Regions from separate parts of the Shigella sp. SIG6 genome, predicted to be linked through region 2. Evidence: predicted binding sites of a transcription regulator. Region 2 holds the regulator's gene; the other holds the start of a gene.
What was found. Region 2 encodes Fur, which represses iron uptake genes when iron is present. Its sites were predicted from a motif close to ATAATAATGAGAACNACTATCAA; they were not measured.
Positions count from the first base shown of each region.

Region 1: the regulator Fur is predicted to act here: its motif matches at 6,740-6,762, upstream of exbB (tol-pal system-associated acyl-CoA thioesterase).

Region 1 is NZ_JBQZXC010000014.1:17,342-24,875, reverse strand. It holds gene yqhH (lipoprotein YqhH) at 1-181, opposite strand, end outside; gene ACUU1M_RS04255 (YbjP/YqhG family protein) at 232-1,158, opposite strand; gene dkgA (2,5-didehydrogluconate reductase DkgA) at 1,358-2,185, opposite strand; gene yqhD (alcohol dehydrogenase) at 2,290-3,453, opposite strand; gene yqhC (DNA-binding transcriptional regulator YqhC) at 3,647-4,546, shown strand; gene yghB (DedA family general envelope maintenance protein YghB) at 4,586-5,245, opposite strand; gene metC (cystathionine beta-lyase) at 5,385-6,572, opposite strand; gene exbB (tol-pal system-associated acyl-CoA thioesterase) at 6,824-7,534, shown strand, end outside.
Region 2 is NZ_JBQZXC010000038.1:19,484-27,017, forward strand. It holds gene nagE (PTS N-acetyl glucosamine transporter subunit IIABC) at 1-872, shown strand, start outside; gene glnS (glutamine--tRNA ligase) at 1,075-2,739, shown strand; gene chiP (chitoporin ChiP) at 3,318-4,724, shown strand; gene chiQ (ChiQ/YbfN family lipoprotein) at 4,761-5,087, shown strand; gene fur (ferric iron uptake transcriptional regulator) at 5,171-5,617, opposite strand; gene uof (fur leader peptide) at 5,610-5,696, opposite strand; gene fldA (flavodoxin FldA) at 5,906-6,436, opposite strand; gene ybfE (LexA regulated protein) at 6,576-6,869, opposite strand; gene ybfF (esterase) at 7,009-7,534, opposite strand, start outside.

The DNA of each region.
Region 1 (7,534 bases), on a different contig from region 2:
CTTCGGATTTGGCAGCATAGATTTGTGGGCGTAGTGCTTTCATATCCTGCTCAAGCCGGGCGATTTTGGCATTTAATGTTTGTACATTGCTCGCCAGTTGATTGACCTTTTGCTCATTGACGCAGCCACTGAGCAAGCAGGTTGCCAGAACAACAGCTCCCACGGTGAAAATCGTTTTCATATAGTGTTCCCTTTTATTTATTGTTCCGGCTAATTGTTATTTAATTCAGCTCATTGCTTTAATCTGGCGGCGGTTTTTGCCTCAATCTGCTTAAGTAGGCTGCTGCTGTTCGGGCGGATAAAATCAGCGATTTCCCACTTACCTTCGCGCCGCTGTAAAACCAGCTCTTGCTCTTCATTGTTGCCATTGGTCAGCGTAAAACGAACATGAATGCGGGCGGAATCGGCGGTTTTCTCCAGGACTCGAATTTCATCAACGCGTGAAAATAGCGACTCTTCGCCAAAACAGATCGGATTGTCGTAAATAAATTGCCGTTCTATTTGCATATCTTCATCGGGATTATTGGCCGTCTTGAAGGTGGTTTTATAGAAGGCATTAACCGCCTGGCGGTAAGAGTCGGAAACCACCCACGTCCACGGCCAGCTATAATCAGCAATATGTTCAAAGAGTTCAGCAACAAAGGATTCTGGCTGTTCTTTCTGCAACGAAGCTAAAGCGGCCAGCGTTTTTTCATTCTCGCTATTAACTGCTTGTAAGACGCTGCCATGATTGCTGACAATATCATCAATGACCCAACGACCATTTTCCGCCACCATTTTCAGTGTCTGTGTGGTCTTTTCTTTATCATCTTTAAAGATACGAAAGCGCACAACGGCATCGGCATGATCGACGTCAGTTTGGGTTATCGCTACGCTTTCTAACACCAGATCGCCAAAATCCTGACAATCACAAACCGGATCATAATCCAGCCAGCCAATATTGCCCGGTAGTGTAAGATTGTCGTTCAGGGTAAGCGCCTGTTGAATACGCGCTGAAGTTATCGCCCGCTCTCCGGTTTCACCGAAATAAGGCGTACTGGCATCTGATTTATAGTTCTGATAAATCTGCCGGACTGTTTGTTCTACGGTCTGTGAAGGAGGCTGCGCGTGTACGGTAAAACTTGCCAGGGCTGCTAAAAACAGAAGTATTATTTTCATCTGTTTTTCACCTCTCCGTTGCGTTTATCCCGGATATAGATGAGTTGTTCTTTTAAGAGCTTCCGGCTCTGCATGATGATGTCCTTATATTTGGCATTCCTGAACAAGGAAGAGTAACAACGGGCGGGACGCGAGGGGAATAAATGATTTCTGAAAAGTCCGGTAGCGGAACATTACCGCCACCGGGAGAATTTGCACGTTAGCCGCCGAACTGGTCAGGATCGGGACCGAGACGCTTGCCCTGATCGAGTTTTGCAATTTTGCCGAGTTCGTCTTTGTCGAGACGGAAATCCCAGACATCAAAGTTTTCGGCAATACGTGAAGGTGTGACCGATTTCGGGATCACCACCAGGCCGCTATCCAGATGCCAGCGGATAACAATCTGCGCCGGGGTTTTGCCGTATTTATCTGCCAGATCGCGAATGACTTTCTGATCGAAAACGCCTTTCCCTCCTTGCGCTAATGGGCTCCAGGATTCGGTCTGGATTTTGTGTGTCGCGTTCCAGGCGTGTAGCTGGCGTTGTTGCATCAGCGGATGAAGTTCGATCTGGTTTATCACAGGCGTCACGCCAGTTTCATCAATCAGGCGTTGCAGGTGATGGATCTGGAAGTTGCACACGCCGATGCTTTTGATTAATCCCTCTTTTTGCAATTCGATCATGCCTTTCCATGCTTCGACATAATGGTCGATAGCGGGAACGGGCCAGTGCATTAAGTAGAGGTCGATATAATCAAGCTGGAGTTTTTTCAGGCTGTCGAGCAGGGCTTCGCGGGGGCGCTTGTGGTCGTCGTTCCACAGCTTAGTGGTGATGAACAGTTCTTCTCTGTTGACTGAGGCATTTTTCAGGGCTTTGCCGACACCTTCTTCGTTCTTGTAGGCCGCGGCGGTATCAATCGAGCGATAACCCACTTCTAACGCTTTTTGAATGGCGGTGATTACTTCCTCATTACTTGCTTGCCAGACGCCCAGTCCCAGCTGGGGCATGACATTGCCATCCTGTAGCTTAATAACGGTTGGATTAGCCATACGTTCCTCCTTTATATGAACTCACCGGAGCAGGCTCCGGTGAGGTGTTGTGAACTTAAGTCTGGACGAAATGCCCGAAAACGAAAGTTTGAGGCGTAAAAAGCTTAGCGGGCGGCTTCGTATATACGGCGGCTGACATCCAACGTAATGTCATGATTTTCGCCCAGTTGGGTCATGCCGTGCTCTTCCAGTTTTTTCAGCAAAGCCGGGATGGAGCTACCGTCCAGACCGTAGTCGGAGAGGTGGGTCGGCACGCCTAATTGCTCAAAGAAATTGCGGGTTGCGGCAATCGCGGCGTCAATACGCTCATCGTCGAAACCTTCAGTGATGTTCCAGACGCGTTCAGCATATTGCAGCAGCTTAGCGCGCTTGGTCTCGCGTTTTTCATTCCACAGTGCAGGCAGGACGATAGCCAGTGTTTGCGCGTGATCCAGACCGTGCATCGCAGTCAGTTCGTGGCCCAGCATATGCGTTGCCCAGTCCTGCGGTACGCCAGCGCCAATCAAACCGTTCAGCGCCTGAGTCGCCGCCCACATGACGTTGGCGCGCACATCGTAGTTTTCTGGCTCTTTCAGGGCTTTCGGACCATCTTCGATTAGCGTCAGCAAAATGCCTTCTGCGAAACGGTCCTGAATTTTGGCATCAACCGGTTTGGTAACATACTGTTCCACGGTGTGTACAAAGGCGTCCACTACGCCGTTAGCCACCTGACGCGGCGGCAGGGTGTAGGTATAAACCGGATCGAGCACGGCAAATACCGGCTGAACATGTGCAGAATGGAACGCCTGCTTGTCGCCTGTGGTTTTACGGGAGATCACCGCGCCTGCGTTGGATTCTGAACCGGTTGCTGGCAGCGTCAGCACACAGCCCATCGGGATGGCGCTTTTAATCTCTTTACCGCCCGTTTGCAGAATGTGCCACGGATCGATATTTTCCGGATAGTTAGCCGCTGCGGCGATAAATTTGGTGCCGTCCAGTACAGAACCGCCGCCAACCGCCAGCAGGAAAGTCACTTTCTGTTCGCGAACCAGTTTCACGGCGTTCATCAGCGTTTCATAAGCCGGGTTTGGCTCAATACCGCCAAATTCCAGCACGTCCATGCCTTTCAGGGCATCCAGAACTTGATCGAGAACGCCGGTTTTTTTCACGCTGCCGCCACCGTAGGTAATCAATACGCGAGCATCGTGAGGAATTTGTTCGCGTAAACCAGCGATTGCGCCTTTACCAAACAGAATGCGGGTTGGGGTGTGCAGATTAAAGTTGTTCATTACTTGCTCCCTTTGCTGGGCCAATATGAGGGCAGAGAACGATCTGCCTGATGTTTTTCATTGTGATCGCCAGCGCCCTGGCTCTCAATGCTCATTTCTGCCAATGTCTTGCCTATTTCTCCAGAGTGCTGGAGAAATGCTACAAAATTGCGCACAATCAAATTGCCGCATTATTCCTAAGAAATTACGCGATATGAAACGTGAAGAGATTTGTCGCTTGCTGGCGGATAAAGTTAATAAACTGAAAAATAAAGAAAATAGTTTGTCAGAACTGTTGCCCGATGTGCGTTTGTTGTATGGCGAGACGCCTTTCGCACGTACACCGGTGATGTACGAGCCTGGCATCATAATTCTCTTTTCCGGGCATAAAATCGGTTATATCAATGAACGCGTGTTTCGTTATGATGCCAATGAATACCTGCTGCTGACGGTGCCGTTGCCGTTTGAGTGCGAAACCTATGCCACGTCAGAGGTGCCGCTGGCAGGGTTGCGTCTCAATGTCGATATTTTGCAGTTACAGGAACTGTTGATGGACATTGGCGAAGATGAGCATTTCCAGCCGTCGATGGCAGCCAGCGGGATTAACTCCGCCACGTTATCAGAAGAGATTTTATGCGCGGCGGAGCGGTTACTCGACGTGATGGAGCGACCACTGGATGCGCGTATTCTCGGCAAACAGATCATCCGCGAAATTCTGTACTACGTGCTGACCGGACCTTGCGGCGGCGCGTTACTGGCGCTGGTCAGTCGCCAGACTCACTTCAGTCTGATTAGCCGCGTGCTGAAACGAATTGAGAATAAATACACCGAAAACCTGAGCGTCGAGCAACTGGCGGCAGAAGCCAACATGAGCGTATCGGCGTTCCACCATAATTTTAAGTCTGTCACCAGCACCTCGCCGTTGCAGTATTTGAAGAATTACCGTCTGCATAAGGCGCGGATGATGATCATCCATGACGGCATGAAGGCCAGCGCAGCAGCGATGCGCGTCGGCTATGAAAGCGCATCGCAATTTAGCCGTGAGTTTAAACGTTACTTCGGTGTGACGCCGGGGGAAGATGCGGCAAGAATGCGGGCGATGCAGGGGAATTAAATACGTTCCCGGTACAGCTGCCGGGAACGGGGAAAATCGTCAGGCGTTACAGTATTTTTTTTTAATCACCACAAACAGCGTGCCTAACAAGCCAGCGGTTAACAAGGCAATTGGCAGGATCATCAGGAACGTCATTACCTGATCTTCATGGCGTTTAACGAACGGAATCATACTTAAGGCATAGCCAAAACTGGTTACCACGCTGACCCACAGCAATCCACTTAACCAGTTGAAAAACTGGAAACGGCGGTTTGGCAGACCGGAAATTCCCGCCATGGTTGGCAGCAGCGTACGGACAAATGCAAGAAAACGTCCAGCCAGCAGCGCCAGCAGACCATGGCGGTCAAACATGCAGGTGGCGCGCTGGTGATATTTAGCAGGAAGCTGTGCCAGCCAGCCTTTCACCGTTTTGGTATTCCCTAACCAGCGCCCCTGAATATAACTTAGCCAGCAGCCCAGACTTGCTGCGGCGGTCAGAATCGCAATCGTAGGCAGAAAATCCATAACCCCTTGGGCAATCAATGCGCCTGCCAGTATCAACAAGCTGTCGCCTGGCAAAAATGAGGCGGGCAGCAGGCCGTTTTCTAAAAACAGCGTGGCAAACATGACAAAGTAAACAACGCTAACAATATGAGGATCCGCCAGCGCGGCAAAGTCGTGTTGCCAGAGCGCAGCGATGATATCTTGAATAACAGCCATGGACTTTCCTGTGGAACAGCGTTTAAGCCTTTATCTGCCTATTGTACTCCTGAATCGTCCGGGACGCCTTGATCCCGGACGCAACAATTTAAGACTTTTCACAATAAAATGTCTGCAAAATTGTCCAAAAGTGGCAATGTTATACAATCCGTGCAAAACCGGCGTCCAGATCGGCAATCAGATCGTCGACATCTTCCAGACCAATATGCAGGCGAATCAAGGTCCCGCTAAAATCGATCTCGCCTTGTGGGCGAATGGCGGCGATATGTTCTGGTTGATTTGCCAGGATCAACGATTCATACCCGCCCCACGAGTAGGCCATGCTGAATAAACTGAAGTTATCCAGATAGTTCGCCAGCTCTTCATCATTGAGTTTTTTCTTAAGCACAAAGGAAAATAGCCCGCTGCTGCCTGTAAAGTCTCGTTTCCAGAATTCGTGTCCTTTACTGCCAGGCAGGGCAGGGTGGTTAACTCGCGCAACTTGCGGATGTTCTGCCAGCCATTCGGCCACTTTCAGACTGCTTTCATGATGTTGACGCAAACGCACACCTAATGTGCGCAGGCCACGGCTGGTTATATAGGCGGTATCGGCATCGACCATCTGGCCCATCAGATAGGCATTTTCCCGTAGCTGCTCCCAGCAACGGGCATTGCACACGGCAGTGCCAATCATCGCATCTGAATGCCCAACCAGATATTTGGTGGCGGCCTGAATAGAAACATCGATGCCAAAATCCAGCGCCTTAAACAGCACACCGGCTGCCCAGGTGTTGTCGATCATAATGATGGCATCCGGCACCACACTGCGCACGGCGGCAACAATCGCCGGAACGTCGTGGACTTCCATAGTGATGGAACCCGGCGATTCCAGAAACACGATTTTAGTGTTTGGCTGCAGATGCTTAACGATATCGGCACCAATCAGCGGATCAAACCACGATGTCGTTACGCCCAGTTTGCTGAGGATTTTGCTACAGAAATCCTGACTCGGTTCATAGGCGGTGTTGGTCATCAACACATGATCGCCCTGTTCGACAAAAGCAAGAATCGAATTAGCAACCGCTGCCGCCCCGCAGGGAAATAGCGCGCAGCCTGCGCCACCTTCCAGTTCACACATCGCTTGTTGTAAGGAAAAATGGGTTAACGTTCCGCGCCGTCCATAGAACAACTCGCCATTGGCGCGATTGCGCGTCGCGTGCTTTTTGGCTTCCATACTCTCAAATACCAGCGAAGAAGCGCGCTGAATCACGCTATTTACCGCGCCAAGAGTGTATTTTTTGCTGCGTCCTGCATTCACCAGTTGAGTATCAAGCTTTTTGTCCGCCATGTCGGGATTCCTGTTTTTATACGTCTGGATGTCTAAACTAGCATGAATATTCGCGGGCGCATCCTGAAGAATTGGCATAAAGCAGAAAATTTTCGCAAATGGCGTGCTGGTGACTTTTTTACTGCGTAAACGCAAGGAAAAGAAAGCAAAGGTACGGCAGTATGCAAATAGTAATGAGAACGACTATCAATTCGACGTCGTTTTGATATTATTATGCGCAGATTTTGTGACTTGCGTCCTGGAGATACACAGTGGGTAATAATTTAATGCAGACGGACCTTTCCGTCTGGGGTATGTATCAGCACGCCGATATTGTCGTTAAGTGCGTGATGATTGGGCTTATTTTGGCCTCCGTAGTCACCTGGGCAATCTTCTTCAGTAAGAGCGTAGAGTTCTTCAATCAGAAGCGTCGCCTTAAGCGCGAGCAGCAACTGCTGGCTGAAGCACGTTCCTTAAACCAAGCCAACGATATCGCCGCTGATTTTGGTAGCAAAAGCTTAAGCCTGCATTTGCTCAATGAAGCGCAGAATGAGCTGGAACTGTCAGAAGGCAGCGACGATAACGAAGGTATTAAAGAACGTACCAGCTTCCGTCTGGAGCGTCGGGTCGCCGCAGTGGGTCGTCAAATGGGCCGCGGTAACGGCTATCTGGCAACCATCGGCGCGATTTCTCCGTTCGTTGGTCTGTTTGGTACGGTCTGGGGCATCATGAACAGCTTTATTGGTATCGCGCAAACGCAGACCACTAACCTGGCAGTCGTTGCGCCGGGTATCGCAGAAGCTCTGTTAGCAACGGCAATCGGCCTCGTGGCAGCGATTCCTGCGGTCGTTATCTATAACGTATTTGCACGCCAGATTGGCGGCTTTAAAGCGATGCTGGGTGATGTTGCAGCGCAGGTATTGTTGCTGCAAAGCCGTGACCTGGATCTGGAAGCCAGCGCCGCTGCGCATCCGGTTCGTGTC
Region 2 (7,534 bases):
TCCGCATGTTCAACCTGAAAACGCCGGGTCGTGAAGATAAAGAAGACGAGATCGTTACTGAAGAAGCCAACAGCAATACTGAAGAAGGTCTGACTCAACTGGCAACCAACTATATTGCTGCGGTTGGCGGTACTGACAACCTGAAAGCGATTGATGCCTGTATTACCCGTCTGCGCCTGACCGTGGCTGACTCTGCCCGCGTCAACGATACGATGTGTAAACGTCTGGGTGCTTCTGGTGTAGTGAAACTGAACAAACAGACTATTCAGGTGATTGTTGGCGCGAAAGCAGAATCCATCGGCGATGCGATGAAGAAAGTCGTTGCCCGTGGTCCGGTAGCCGCTGCGTCAGCTGAAGCAACTCCGGCAACTGCCGCGCCTGTAGCAAAACCGCAGGCTGTACCAAACGCGGTATCTATCGCGGAGCTGGTATCGCCGATTACCGGTGATGTCGTGGCACTGGATCAGGTTCCTGACGAAGCATTCGCCAGCAAAGCGGTGGGTGACGGTGTGGCGGTGAAACCGACAGATAAAATCGTCGTATCACCAGCCGCAGGGACAATCGTGAAAATCTTCAACACCAACCACGCGTTCTGCCTGGAAACCGAAAAAGGCGCGGAGATCGTCGTCCATATGGGTATCGACACCGTAGCGCTGGAAGGTAAAGGCTTTAAACGTCTGGTGGAAGAGGGTGCGCAGGTAAGCGCAGGGCAACCGATTCTGGAAATGGATCTGGATTACCTGAACGCTAACGCCCGCTCGATGATTAGCCCGGTGGTTTGCAGCAATATCGACAATTTCAGTGGCTTGATCATTAAAGCTCAGGGCCATGTTGTGGCGGGTCAAACACCGCTGTATGAAATCAAAAAGTAATCTGCTTTATGCCTGATGCGACACGGCAGCGTCGCATCCAACAATGACAAGCGGTGGAGATCTTCTCTGCCGCTTTTTTTTTCATCAATCATCCCCATAATCCTTGTTAGATTATCAATTTTAAAAAACTAACAGTTGTCAGCCTGTCCCGCTTATAAGATCATACGCCGTTATACGTTGTTTACGCTTTGAGGAATCCACGATGAGTGAGGCAGAAGCCCGCCCGACTAACTTTATCCGTCAGATCATCGATGAAGATCTGGCCAGTGGTAAGCACACCACAGTACACACCCGTTTCCCGCCGGAGCCGAATGGCTATCTGCATATTGGCCATGCGAAATCTATCTGCCTGAACTTCGGGATCGCCCAGGACTATAAAGGCCAGTGCAACCTGCGTTTCGACGACACTAACCCGGTAAAAGAAGATATCGAGTATGTCGATTCGATCAAAAACGACGTAGAGTGGTTAGGTTTTCACTGGTCTGGTAACGTCCGTTACTCCTCCGATTATTTTGATCAGCTCCACGCCTATGCGATCGAACTGATCAATAAAGGCCTGGCGTACGTTGATGAACTGACACCGGAACAGATCCGCGAATACCGCGGTACCCTGACGCAGCCGGGTAAAAACAGCCCGTACCGCGACCGCAGCGTTGAAGAGAACTTGGCGCTGTTCGAAAAAATGCGTGCCGGTGGTTTTGAAGAAGGTAAAGCCTGCCTGCGTGCGAAAATCGACATGGCGTCGCCATTTATCGTAATGCGCGATCCGGTGCTGTACCGCATTAAATTTGCTGAACACCACCAGACTGGTAACAAGTGGTGCATCTACCCGATGTACGACTTCACCCATTGCATCAGCGATGCGCTGGAAGGTATTACGCACTCTCTGTGTACGCTTGAGTTCCAGGACAACCGTCGTCTGTACGACTGGGTACTGGATAACATCACCATTCCTGTTCATCCGCGCCAGTACGAATTCTCGCGCCTGAATCTGGAATACACTGTGATGTCCAAGCGTAAGCTGAACCTGCTGGTGACCGACAAGCACGTTGAAGGCTGGGATGACCCGCGTATGCCGACCATTTCCGGTCTGCGTCGTCGTGGTTACACTGCGGCTTCTATTCGTGAGTTCTGCAAACGCATCGGCGTGACCAAGCAGGACAACACCATTGAGATGGCGTCGCTGGAATCCTGCATCCGTGAAGATCTCAACGAAAATGCGCCGCGCGCAATGGCGGTTATCGATCCGGTGAAACTGGTTATCGAAAACTATCAGGGCGAAGGCGAAATGGTCACCATGCCGAACCATCCGAACAAACCGGAAATGGGGAGCCGTCAGGTGCCGTTTAGCGGTGAAATTTGGATCGATCGCGCCGATTTCCGCGAAGAAGCTAACAAGCAGTACAAACGTCTGGTGCTGGGTAAAGAAGTGCGTCTGCGTAATGCTTACGTCATTAAGGCTGAACGCGTGGAGAAAGATGCCGAAGGTAATATCACCACCATCTTCTGTACTTATGACGCCGACACCTTAAGCAAAGATCCGGCAGATGGTCGTAAAGTCAAAGGTGTTATTCACTGGGTGAGCGCGGCACATGCGCTGCCGGTTGAAATCCGTTTGTATGATCGTCTGTTCAGCGTGCCTAACCCAGGTGCTGCGGATGATTTCCTGTCGGTGATTAACCCGGAATCGCTGGTGATCAAACAGGGCTTTGCTGAACCGTCGCTGAAAGATGCGGTAGCGGGTAAAGCATTCCAGTTTGAGCGTGAAGGTTACTTCTGCCTCGACAGCCGCCATTCCACGGCCGAAAAACCGGTATTTAACCGCACCGTTGGGCTGCGTGATACCTGGGCGAAAGTAGGCGAGTAATTTTAAGTTCTACCAAGCCGGGTGAGGCATTTACGTCGCATCTGGCAATAAATAAACAATAAATTTCAAACGCTAAATTGCCTGATGCGCTTCGCTTATCAGGCCTACATGATCTCTGCAATATATTGAATTTGCGTGCTTTTGTAGGCCGGATAAGGCGTTCACGCCGCATCCGGCAAGAAATAGCAAACAATCCCAAACGCCGCGCTCTGCGGCGTTTTTTCTGCTTTTCTTCGCGAATTAATTCCGCTTCGCAATTTATCCATAAAATAAATTTAAAATCACAAAACATAATTAAATAAAATGTAACCGCTTTCATCTTGCTGGAATTTCACGTTTTTATTCTTCTGCAAGCCTTTCAACCGCAAACTTAAGCCTTGTAACAAAAATCATCAAAATATGTGCGGTTGCTCATGTTCTTACATTCTGGTTACAGAAAGAGATTGATAATTCGCGTCGCGAAAAATAGTCTGTTCCTGTAGTCAGCGAGACTTTTCTCAACGCTACTTTTTTAATTTTTATTTTTTTTCGCTGTTCACCTTTGGTGCAGCAATTTATACGTCAAAGAGGATTAACCCATGCGTACGTTTAGTGGCAAACGTAGTACGCTGGCGCTGGCTATTGCCGGTGTTACAGCAATGTCGGGCTTTATGGCAATGCCGGAGGCTCGCGCCGAAGGATTCATCGACGATTCAACCTTAACCGGCGGTATCTATTACTGGCAGCGTGAACGCGACCGTAAAGATGTTACCGACGGCGACAAATACAAAACCAACCTTTCTCACTCCACCTGGAATGCCAACCTCGATTTTCAGTCCGGTTATGCTGCTGATATGTTCGGCCTTGATATTGCTGCGTTTACGGCGATTGAAATGGCGGAAAACGGCGACAGCTCCCACCCGAACGAAATCGCGTTTTCAAAAAGTAATAAAGCCTATGACGAAGACTGGTCCGGCGACAAAAGCGGTATAAGCCTGTATAAAGCTGCGGCCAAATTTAAATACGGTCCGGTTTGGGCGAGGGCAGGTTACATTCAGCCAACCGGTCAAACGCTGTTAGCGCCGCACTGGAGCTTTATGCCGGGTACTTATCAGGGGGCGGAAGCCGGGGCGAATTTTGATTACGGCGATGCTGGTGCCTTGAGTTTCTCCTACATGTGGACCAACGAATACAAAGCGCCGTGGCATCTGGAAATGGATGAGTTTTATCAGAACGATAAAACCACCAAAGTTGATTATCTGCACTCCATCGGTGCGAAATACGACTTCAAAAATAACTTCGTACTGGAAGCGGCATTTGGTCAGGCGGAAGGGTATATCGATCAATATTTTGCCAAAGCCAGCTACAAATTTGATATCGCCGGTAGCCCGTTAACCACCAGCTACCAGTTCTATGGTACCCGCGATAAAGTTGACGATCGCAGCGTCAACGATCTTTATGACGGCACCGCCTGGCTGCAAGCGTTGACCTTTGGTTACCGGGCGGCTGACGTAGTGGATTTGCGCCTCGAAGGCACCTGGGTTAAGGCTGACAGTCAGCAGGGATACTTCCTGCAACGTATGACCCCAACCTACGCTTCCTCCAACGGCCGCCTGGATATCTGGTGGGATAACCGTTCCGACTTCAACGCTAACGGCGAAAAAGCGGTCTTCTTCGGTGCGATGTATGACCTGAAAAACTGGAATCTTCCAGGCTTCGCCATCGGCGCTTCCTACGTTTACGCATGGGATGCTAAACCTGCGACCTGGCAGAGCAATCCGGATGCGTACTACGACAAAAACCGGACTATTGAAGAGTCTGCCTACAGCCTGGATGCGGTCTACACCATTCAGGACGGTCGCGCCAAAGGCACGATGTTCAAACTGCACTTCACCGAATACGACAACCACTCCGACATCCCAAGCTGGGGCGGCGGTTACGGTAACATCTTCCAGGATGAGCGTGACGTGAAATTTATGGTAATCGCACCATTCACCATCTTCTGATGCCCGACGCGGCAGGTTTTGTGCCTGCCGCATTCAATGAAAAAACTGATTCTCATCGCCATGATGGCATCGGGGCTGGTAGCTTGTGCGCAATCAACCGCACCACAGGAAGACAGCCGTCTGAAAGAGGCATACAGCGCCTGTATCAACACCGCGCAAGGTTCGCCAGAAAAAATTGAAGCCTGCCAGAGTGTGTTAAACGTGCTGAAGAAAGAGAAACAACATCAGCAGTTTGCCGACCAGGAAAGTGTACGCGTACTGGATTATCAGCAGTGTCTGCGTGCAACGCAAACCGGAAATGATCAGGCGGTGAAAGCCGATTGTGATAAGGTCTGGCAGGAAATACGCAGTAATAACAAATAAGTGAGAGCTGTAACTCTCGCTTTTCTTATTTCCCTTGTATAAAAAAGCCAACCCGCAGGTTGGCTTTTCTCGTTCAGGCTGGCTTATTTGCCTTCGTGCGCGTGCTCATCTTCGCGGCAATCGCCTTCGGCACAGTGACCGTAAAGATAGAGACTGTGGTTAGTCAGGCGAATGCCATGTTTTGCGGCAATTTCACGCTGACGCGCTTCGATGGAATCATCACTAAATTCGATAACCTTGCCGCAGTCGAGGCAAATCAGGTGATCGTGGTGATGTTGCTGTGTCAGTTCAAATACGGATTTACCGCCTTCAAAATTGTGGCGGGTGACGATACCAGCGTCGTCAAACTGGTTCAGTACGCGATATACCGTAGCCAGACCAATTTCTTCACCCATATCGATCAGACGTTTGTATAAATCTTCCGCACTGACGTGATGGTTGTCCGGCTCCTGAAGAACTTCCAGGATTTTTAAACGAGGAAGCGTTACTTTCAGGCCAGCTTTCTTTAGGGCGGTATTGTTATCAGTCATGCGGAATCTGTCCTGTTACTAAGCGGTTCACTTCATTAGAAGAAGTGACAGAATTTGCTCTTGAGATAATGCGTATCATTATAGAATTGCCACGCCTAAATGAAAACCACAAGTCCCTGGCAAATATTGTTAATAAAAACGTGGCACAGCTTACATTTACAACGGCAAGGCCACTTGAACACTGGGACATTGTACAGGTACAACAGTAAAAGTTACAAATTTGTAGCAATTATTTTGATTGGCATTATCTATTAATACGGCGTAGACATGAGTCTACGCCGCATCACATCAGGCATTAAGAATTTCGTCGAGATGCAACTCTTCAGAAATCTGTTTAACCCATTTTTCTACACGTTCAGCGGTCAGTTCCGGCTGACGGTCTTCGTCGATAGCCAGACCGACAAAGTGGTCGTCATCTGCCAGACCTTTTGATGCTTCGAAATGATAGCCCGCAGTTGGCCAGTGACCAACGATGGTTGCACCGCGCGGTTCAATGATGTCGCGGATGGTGCCCAATGCGTCGCAGAAATATTCGGCGTAATCTTCCTGGTCACCACAACCAAACAGCGCAACCAGTTTACCATTGAAATCAATCTCTTCGAGAGTCGGGAAGAAGTCATCCCAGTCACACTGCGCTTCGCCGTAATACCAGGTTGGGATGCCCAGCAGCAGAATGTCGTAAGCTTCCAGATCTTCTTTGCTGCTTTTTGCAATGTCATGGACATCGGCAACGTCTTTACCAAGCTGTTTTTGAATCATTTTTGCGATATTTTCGGTATTACCGGTGTCGCTGCCGAAAAAGATGCCAGTGATAGCCATGAGTGAAATAACCTCTTGAAACTTATTGAAATGGGGGTGGAAAATTGCCCACGGATAAAGGCAATCATAGCAGAACAGGCAGTCTTGCGGAATCAGCAAACGAGCAGGACTGCACACTGTGCTACATGAAAGTGGAAATTTAAACGATGCCCTGACTACGCAGCGCCGCCAGTTGCTGCATTAACATCTCTTCGATCAGTTCGCTACGGCTCATATTACGCGATTCCGCCAGCTCGTTCAGCGCCTCGACAGCTTCCGCGTTCAGCTTCAGTTCGACACGCTTAAGGCCACGTACTTTGTCGCGTTTTAGCTGGTTGCGTTTATTAATACGCAGCTGTTCATCGCGCGAAAGCGGATTAGTTTTCGGTCGTCCCGGTCGACGCTCGTGCGCGAACAGATCTAATGTCGTACGGTCCGTTTGTTCTTTGGCCATGATCTTGGTGACTTCGGGGGAAACAATCAGCCAGGCCTCTGCCCGGATGGATAGCGCGCCATAATACATCAGCGCGATGAGTCACGCCAACGCCCACGCGCGGAAAGCGACGCGGACGCTGGGTTTTTAATCAGTTGCGTTAATCATTGAGATAGCGACGGATAGCGCGTAATACCGCATCCGGTTTTTCAGCATGGACCCAGTGACCCGCGCCTGCAATCACATGCGCCCGTGCCTGTGGAAATTGCGCCAGTAAATCATCACGGTACTGCTCGCTAACATACGGAGAATTGCCGCCAGGGATAAACAGGGCAGGGTGATCCCATGCCGGGATTTTCTCCCAACCCACAATATGCGGATACTGATCCCACAATACCGGCACGTTAAAGCGCCACTCCCCGTCAACAAAAGATTTCAACAGAAACTGAATCACCCCTTCTTCATTAAGATGCTGGCGCATTATTGCTGCTGCTTGCTGGCGAGTTTGTGCGTCCGATTCACTGACCGCGTTGATAGCTGCGAAAATCTCATCATGACGGCGTACGTGATAGTCGACCGGTGCGATATCGATCGCCACCAGTTTATCGATGCGATCGGGGGCCAGTGCAGTAAGTGCCATTACCGCTTTACCGCCCATGGAGTGACCGATAAATGTTGCTTTGTCG